Regions from separate parts of the Enterobacter sp. CFEC122 genome, predicted to be linked through region 1. Evidence: predicted binding sites of a transcription regulator. Region 1 holds the regulator's gene; the other holds the start of a gene.
The links. The regulator Fur, encoded in region 1, represses iron uptake genes when iron is present. The targets are predictions, from matches to a motif close to ATAATAATGAGAACNACTATCAA.

Region 1 (3,987 bases):
CCAGTTCTACGGTACGCGCGACAAAGTCAGTAACGGTGGCGTCAATGATATCTACGACGGCACCGCGTGGCTGCAGGCGTTAACCTTCGGCTACAAGGTCGGTCAGGTTGATTTACGTCTGGAAGGCACATGGGTGAAAGCGGAAGGGCAGCAGGGCTACTTCCTGCAGCGTATGACCCCGACCTATGCTTCCTCCAACGGTCGTCTTGATATCTGGTGGGATAACCGCTCCGACTTCAACGCCGACGGTGAGAAAGCGGTCTTCTTCGGCGCGATGTATGACCTGAAAAACTGGAACCTGCCGGGCTGGGCCGTGGGCGCTTCTTACGCTTACGCCTGGGATGCAAAACCTGCCGACATGGCAACACCGGATGCTTACTACGATCCAAACTATCGCCTGAAAGAGTCTTCCTACAGCCTGGATGCTATCTATACCCTGCAGGATGGCCGCGCGAAAGGCACGATGTTCAAACTGCACTTCACCCAGTACGACAACCACTCCGATATCCCGAGCTACGCGGGCGGTTACGGCAACATCTTCCAGGATGAACGTGACGTGAAATTCATGGTTATCGCACCGTTCACCATCTTCTGATGAATCGTCCGGCGGGTTAGATCCCGCCGGACCGGAGACTGCAAATGATGAAAAAAATCGTAATCGTCGCGCTGTTGGCATCGGGGCTGGTGGCGTGTGCCCAGACTCAGGCACCGAAAGAGGACTCCCGCCTCAAGGAGGCCTACAGCGCCTGCATTAATACTGCGGAAGGATCGCCGGAGAAAATTGAAGCCTGCCAGAGCGTGCTGAACGTGCTGAAGAAAGAGAAAGCGCACGAGCAGTTCGCGACGCAGGAGAATGTCCGCGTGATGGATTACCAGGCCTGTATCCAGGCACGTAAAACCGGTAACGATCAGGAAGTGGCGAAGCGTTGCGATAAGATCTGGAACGAGATACGCAATAATAATAAATAAGTTGCTTTACGCCCGGTGGCACTGTGCCACAGGGCTTTTTTCTGGCAAAAAAAAGCCAACCTTACGGCTGGCTCAGAGTATGAACACTCACTTATTTTGCGTCATGCGCATGTTCATTTTCGCGGCAATCGCCTTCAGCGCAGTGACCATAAAGGTACAGGCTGTGGTTGGTCAGACGGATGCCGTGACGCGCGGCGATTTCACGCTGGCGCGCTTCGATAGAGTCATCGCTAAATTCAATGACCTTGCCACAGTCGAGGCAGATCAGGTGATCGTGGTGCTGCTGCTGGGTCAGTTCGAAGACAGATTTACCACCTTCGAAATTATGACGGGTGACAATGCCCGCGTCATCAAACTGGTTCAGCACGCGATAGACGGTAGCCAGCCCAATCTCTTCACCCATGTCGATAAGACGTTTATAAAGGTCTTCCGCACTGACATGGTGATTGTCTGGACCCTGAAGCACTTCGAGGATTTTTAACCGAGGAAGCGTAACTTTCAGGCCAGCCTTCTTTAATGCGGTATTGTTGTCAGTCATGCGGAATCTGTCCTGTTGCTAAACGATTCACTTCTGTAGGAAGTGACAGAAAATGCACCCGGGATAATGCGTCTCATTATAGAACTGCCATGGCTAAATGAAAACTGCAAGTCTCAGGCAAAATATGCTTATAAAAATGGGGTATCACCAACAAACTTGCTCGGTGGAAAACCACATTTTATCAGGGAGACATTGTACAGGTCTGGGCGAAAAAGTTAAAAGATTGTAGCAATTAATTTAATCGGTTTGACCTGGTGCGCGGGCGCAACCGCCGTTGCGCCGCGATAAAAATCAGGCGTTGAGAATATCGTCCAGGTGCAGTTCTTCACGGATCTGCTTAACCCATTTCTCGACGCGCTCTGCAGTCAGTTCTGGCTGACGGTCTTCGTCGATGGCCAGACCCACGAAATGATCGTCATCGGCCAGGCCTTTGGACGCTTCGAAGTGGTAACCGGCGGTTGGCCAGTGGCCGACGATCACAGCGCCATTCGGCTCAATGATGTCGCGGATGGTACCCAGCGCGTCACAGAAGTACTCGGCGTAGTCTTCCTGGTCGCCACAGCCAAACAGGGCAACCAGCTTACCGTTGAAGTCCACTTCTTCCAGCGTCGGGAAGAAATCATCCCAGTCGCACTGGGCTTCGCCGTAGTACCAGGTCGGAATACCCAGCAGCAGAATGTCATAGCCTTCGAGATCTTCTTTGCTGCTCTTGGCGATGTCATGCACATCAGCAACGTCTTTACCGAGCTGTTTTTGAATGTTTTTCGCGATATTTTCGGTATTGCCGGTATCACTGCCAAAGAAAATGCCGATGATTGCCATGAGTAAAATAACCTCTTGAAACTTAATAGTATGGTGGCGCAATTCGGCCACGGATAAGGGCAATAATAGCAGAACTGGCAACCCTGCGGAAACAGCTATCGCGCAGGACTGCACTCTGTGCTACATGAAAAGGGTAATTAAGGGAATTTTCAGACTTATGCTTGGCTGCGCAGCATCTCAAGCTGGGCGATCAACATCTCTTCAATGAGCTCGCTGCGGCTAATATTTCGCGCGTCGGCCAGCTCGTTAAGCGCATCGACCGCGTTGGCGTTGAGCTTCAGTTCGACACGCTTAAGCCCACGATTTTTATCGCGTTTAAGCTGATTGCGTTTATTGATACGCAGCTGTTCATCGCGCGAAAGCGGATTCGTCTTCGGTCGTCCCGGGCGACGCTCATTCGCGAACAGATCTAGTGTCGTACGGTCCGTTTGTTCTTTGGCCATGATTCTGAGACTTCGGGGGAAACACGCCGCCCTGCTAATGCCCGGGCGATAAGCGCGCCATCATACATCACCAAAAACGGCGCGCCAACGACTGGAAGCCCGCAGCCTTCCAGTCGCTCTCTTTTTAATCAATTTGCAGTATCAGCAAGATAGCGGCGAATGGCGCGCAGCACGGCGTCAGGTTTTTCCGCATGCACCCAGTGCCCGGCTCCGGCAATGACGTGGGCGCGAGCCTGCGGGAATTGCGCCAGTATGGCGTCGCGGTACGCGTCGGTAACATAAGGGGAGTTACCGCCGCGAATAAAGAGGGTAGGGTGCGGCCAGGCGGGCACGGTTTCCCAGCCCACGATATTGTTGTACTGGTTCCAGAGCACCGGCACGTTAAAACGCCACTGGCCGTCAACAAACGACTTCAGCAGGAACTGGACGACGCCTTCTTCATCAAGATGCTCACGCATGACGGCAGCCGCCTGCTGACGCGTCGCGGCACTCGCTTCGGTGACCGCATTGATGGCGGCAAAAATTTCGTCGTGACGGCGGACGTCGTAATCCACGGGCGCAACATCAATCACCACCAGGCCGTTAATACGCTCCGGGGCCAGCGCCGTCAGGGCCATCACCGCTTTACCGCCCATTGAATGCCCGATGAGGGTCACCTTTTGCAAGTGGTTGGCATCCAGCGTATCCAGCAGATCCTGCGCCATCGCGGCGTAGGTCATCTCGTCGGAACGGCCGGAAAGACCATGATTGCGCATATCGATCTGAAGAATATCGTGGTCGGTAACCAGCTCGCGCGCCAGCACGCCCAGGTTATCCAGGCTGCCAAAAAGCCCGTGAACCAGTACGATGGGAGAATTATTGTTCGGCGATTGTGCAGTTTGCGCTCGGGTATTCAATTTCATGGCAAAGTTCTTTTTTTACGTATGTCAGGTTAGGGTATCATGTTGACCATTCTGCCGCCCGGCTGCAAGGTTCCAGTTTAATCTGACTTTTGCCGCCAACCTGGTTTGACGCTATCCGCTGTTGGGATTTGACCTTATAATCCCAATGACTTGTATTCAGATAAGATATCGCACTGGATTAAGATGAAAACAATCGAAGTTGATGACGAACTCTATCAGTATATTGCCAGCCAGACGCGGCATATCGGGGAGAGCGCGTCCGACATTTTACGGCGCATGCTTAAAATTTCCGCCGCTTCACAGCCTGCTACCC
Region 2 (3,987 bases), on a different contig from region 1:
CGAAAAAAACAACCCAATTTTTTATAGCCTGGGGGAGGATTAACGTGAAGGAAGTTAAAAATAACGACGTTTATTTGACTTTGGATGATAAAAAAAGTGATGAATTTATCTTAAAGCAAAATCTCGACGCGCTGCGAAACACAAAAAATGACGAGATGACGCGCATTACACAGGACCTGGTATCGATCCCGGCGACGCTGGTGCGGCTGAAATGGCAGAATCGCCGTGAGATTTATCCGCTGCAGGTCAAAGAAGAAATTTACGGTGCCGTGATGAACGCCATCATGGAACAGCGGCCAGAGCTAAAAGAGAAGCTTCTGGGACGCCTTGAGGCCAACTACCAGTATCTGCTTGCCAGAGAGATCGCCACCCTGCGTCTGACGCGCAAACTGTCAGACGGCGAGTACCGTACCTCAAACGTCACCTGCGTTGCGCTTGATGAGGACGCGCTGGCAACCCCCTCTACCGCACCGACGGAAAATAAAAACGCATAAACCCAACAGGCATAAAAAAAGCCGGCTTTCGCCAGCTTCTTTATCACTTCGCGGCCGCTTTCTCTTCGCCGACCAGCCCAATCTTCAGATAACCCGCCTGATGCAGCGTGTCCATTACCTTCATCATGGTTTCATAATCCACGGTTTTATCCGCACGGAAGAAGACCGTGGTGTCTTTTTTACCGCCGGTAAGCTGATCCAGCGCCGGGATAACAGAGTCGGCCGTTACCGGGTCGTTACCGAGGAACATCGATTTATCGGCCTTCACGGACAGATAGACAGGCTTTTCCGGGCGCGGCTGCGGCTGGCTGGACGAGGCTGGCAGATTCACCTTCACGTCCACCGTCGCCAGCGGCGCGGCCACCATGAAGATGATCAGCAGAACCAGCATGACGTCGATAAACGGCGTCACGTTGATCTCATGCATTTCGCCGTTATCGTCCAGATTTTCGTTTAGACGCATCGCCATAATATCAACCCACGCGCAGTTTGGACGCCGCGTGCACCGGCTTAACGGCGCTGGCATTCAGGTCGAGATCGCGGCTCTGCAGCAGCAGAACCTGCGCGGCAACGTCACCGAGGGTGGCTTTGTAGCTGCCAATCATCCGCGCGAAGATGTTGTAGATAACCACCGCCGGAATCGCCGCGACCAGACCAATCGCCGTCGCCAGCAGCGCTTCTGCGATACCCGGCGCAACGACCGCCAGGTTGGTGGTTTGGGTCTGCGCGATACCGATAAAGCTGTTCATGATGCCCCAGACCGTACCGAAAAGACCGATGAACGGCGAAATCGCGCCGATGGTGGCCAGATAACCATTGCCGCGCCCCATGTGTCGGCCAACTGCCGCCACGCGACGTTCCAGACGGAAACCGGTACGCTCTTTTATGCCTTCGTTATCTTCACTGCCCGCGGAGAGTTCCAGCTCGTTCTGTGCTTCATTCACGAGCAGGGTAGTCAGGCTTTTCGCGTGGAAGGATGAGGTCATATCTGAAGCCTGATCCAGAGAGCGGGCTTCTGCCAGCTGTTGCTGTTCCCGCTTGAGGCGACGCTTCTGCGAAAGCAGCTCGGCGCTCTTGCTGAAGAAGATAGCCCAGGTGACAACGGACGCCAGAATCAGGCCGATCATCACAATCTTAACCACGATGTCAGCATGCTGATACATGCCCCAAACGGAGAGATCCGCCTGCATCAAATTATTACCCACTCTGTATCTCCAGGACGCAAATCACAAAATCTGAACGTAATAATATCAAAACATCGTCGAATTGATAGTAGTTCTCATTAGTATTTGCATAGTGCCGCAATTTTCGTTCACTTTCCTTGCGCTTACGCAGTAAAAATTTCTTATGCGCTTTTTTGCTAATATTTTCTGCTTATTCGATAAGCCTGCGGGTGCAGTTTTTTCCAATCGTGGTAGTCTGGACGTCCAGACGTATAAAAACAGGGTTAGCGAACATGACAACGAAGCATCTTGATACCACGCTGGTACAGGCAGGACGCAGCAAAAAATATACTCAGGGATCGGTCAACAGCGTGATTCAACGCGCCTCCTCGCTGGTGTTTGACACCGTTGAGGAGAAAAAAAACGCCACGCGCAACCGCGCAAAAGGCGGGCTGTTTTATGGCCGTCGCGGCACGCTAACCCACTTTTCTCTGCAGGAAGCGATGTGCGAACTGGAAGGCGGCGCAGGCTGCGCGCTGTTCCCGTGCGGCGCGGCGGCGGTCGCCAACACCATTCTGGCGTTTGTGGAACAGGGCGACCATATCCTGATGACCAACACCGCCTATGAACCCAGCCAGGACTTCTGTACCAAAATCCTCAGCAAGCTCGGCGTGACGACCGGCTGGTTCGACCCGCTGATTGGTGAAGGCATTGCCGAACTTATTCAGCCAAACACGCGCATTGTGTTCCTGGAATCGCCGGGGTCACTCACCATGGAAGTTCACGACGTGCCGGCTATCGTCAAGGCCGTGCGCAGCAAAGCGCCAGAGGCGATCATTATGATCGACAACACCTGGGCGGCAGGCGTGCTGTTCAAAGCGCTGGAATTCGACATTGATATTTCCATCCAGGCGGCGACGAAATACCTGATTGGCCACTCTGACGGCATGATTGGTACTGCGGTTTCCAACGCGCGCTGCTGGGATCAGCTGCGTGAAAACGCCTATCTGATGGGCCAGATGGTGGATGCCGACACGGCGTACATGACCAGCCGCGGACTCCGCACGCTGGGCGTTCGCCTGCGTCAGCACCACGAAAGCAGCCTGAAGGTGGCCGAATGGCTGGCGCAGCATCCGCAGGTTGAGCGCGTAAACCATCCGGCGCTGCCGGGCAGTAAGGGGCATGAATTCTGGCAACGTGACTTTACGGGCAGCAGCGGTTTGTTCTCGTTTGTGCTGAAAAAACGGCTGAATAATGACGAGCTGGCAAGCTATCTGGATAATTTTAGCCTCTTCAGCATGGCCTATTCTTGGGGCGGTTTTGAATCCCTGATCCTGGCTAACCAGCCGGAGCAGATCGCGGCCCTGCGCCCAGGTGGTGAAGTGGACTTCAGCGGTACCCTGATTCGACTGCATATCGGTTTAGAAAATGTTGACGATCTGATTGCGGATTTAGCAGCAGGGTTCGAGCGTATCGTGTAGAGTGCTGGCTGACAATGTACTCTCTGGACGCTTTTGTGGACACCGCAAGCAGAAAAGTCTGCATGAGTTGCGCCCGGAATCAAACCCGACGGGCGAATTAGGGAGTACAATAGCGCTATATCTGCTGTTCCACAGGAAAGTCCATGGCTGTTATTCAAGATATTATCGCGGCGCTCTGGCAACATGATTTTGCCGCCCTGGCGGATCCTCACGTCATAGGCGTCGTCTATTTCGTGATGTTCGCAACGCTGTTTCTGGAAAATGGATTACTGCCAGCTTCGTTTTTACCCGGTGACAGTCTGCTTTTGCTTGCCGGGGCGTTGATCGGCAAAGGCGTCATGGACTTTACGCCCACGATGGTTATCCTCACTTCCGCAGCCAGCCTGGGCTGCTGGCTGAGCTATCTGCAGGGCCGCTGGCTCGGCAACACGCGCGTGGTCAAAAGCTGGCTGGCGCAGTTACCCCATAAATACCATCAGCGTGCAACCTGCATGTTTGACCGACACGGCCTGCTTGCGCTGCTGGCCGGACGTTTTCTGGCGTTCGTTCGCACCCTTCTGCCGACGATGGCGGGCATTTCCGGTTTGTCGAACCGCCGCTTCCAGTTCTTCAACTGGCTGAGCGCCCTGCTTTGGGTTGGCGTGGTGACGACATTCGGCTATGCGCTGAATATGATCCCCTTCGTGAAACACCACGAAGATCAGGTGATGACCTTCCTGATGGTGCTGCCGATGTTCCTGCTGGTGGCGGGTCTGGTGGGTACCATCGCGGTAGTGATTAAGAAGAAGTACTGCAGCGCATAATTCAACAAAGCCGGGTGGCGCTATCGCTTACCCGGCCTACGTTTTT

Region 2: the regulator Fur is predicted to act here: its motif matches at 1,761-1,783, upstream of exbB (tol-pal system-associated acyl-CoA thioesterase).

What each region holds. Positions count from the first base shown of each region.
Region 1 covers NZ_JBRIQR010000053.1:20,331-24,317, reverse strand. The annotation lists partial or broken gene ACVCAM_RS23940 (OprD family outer membrane porin) at 1-595, shown strand, start outside; gene chiQ (ChiQ/YbfN family lipoprotein) at 643-969, shown strand; gene fur (ferric iron uptake transcriptional regulator) at 1,061-1,507, opposite strand; gene fldA (flavodoxin FldA) at 1,799-2,329, opposite strand; gene ybfE (LexA regulated protein) at 2,485-2,772, opposite strand; gene ybfF (esterase) at 2,901-3,674, opposite strand; gene seqA (replication initiation negative regulator SeqA) at 3,858-3,987, shown strand, end outside.
Region 2 covers NZ_JBRIQR010000016.1:89,398-93,384, reverse strand. The annotation lists gene ACVCAM_RS13315 (hypothetical protein) at 1-43, shown strand, start outside; gene ACVCAM_RS13310 (hypothetical protein) at 45-494, shown strand; gene exbD (TonB system transport protein ExbD) at 538-963, opposite strand; gene exbB (tol-pal system-associated acyl-CoA thioesterase) at 968-1,699, opposite strand; gene metC (cystathionine beta-lyase) at 1,951-3,138, shown strand; gene yghB (DedA family general envelope maintenance protein YghB) at 3,282-3,941, shown strand.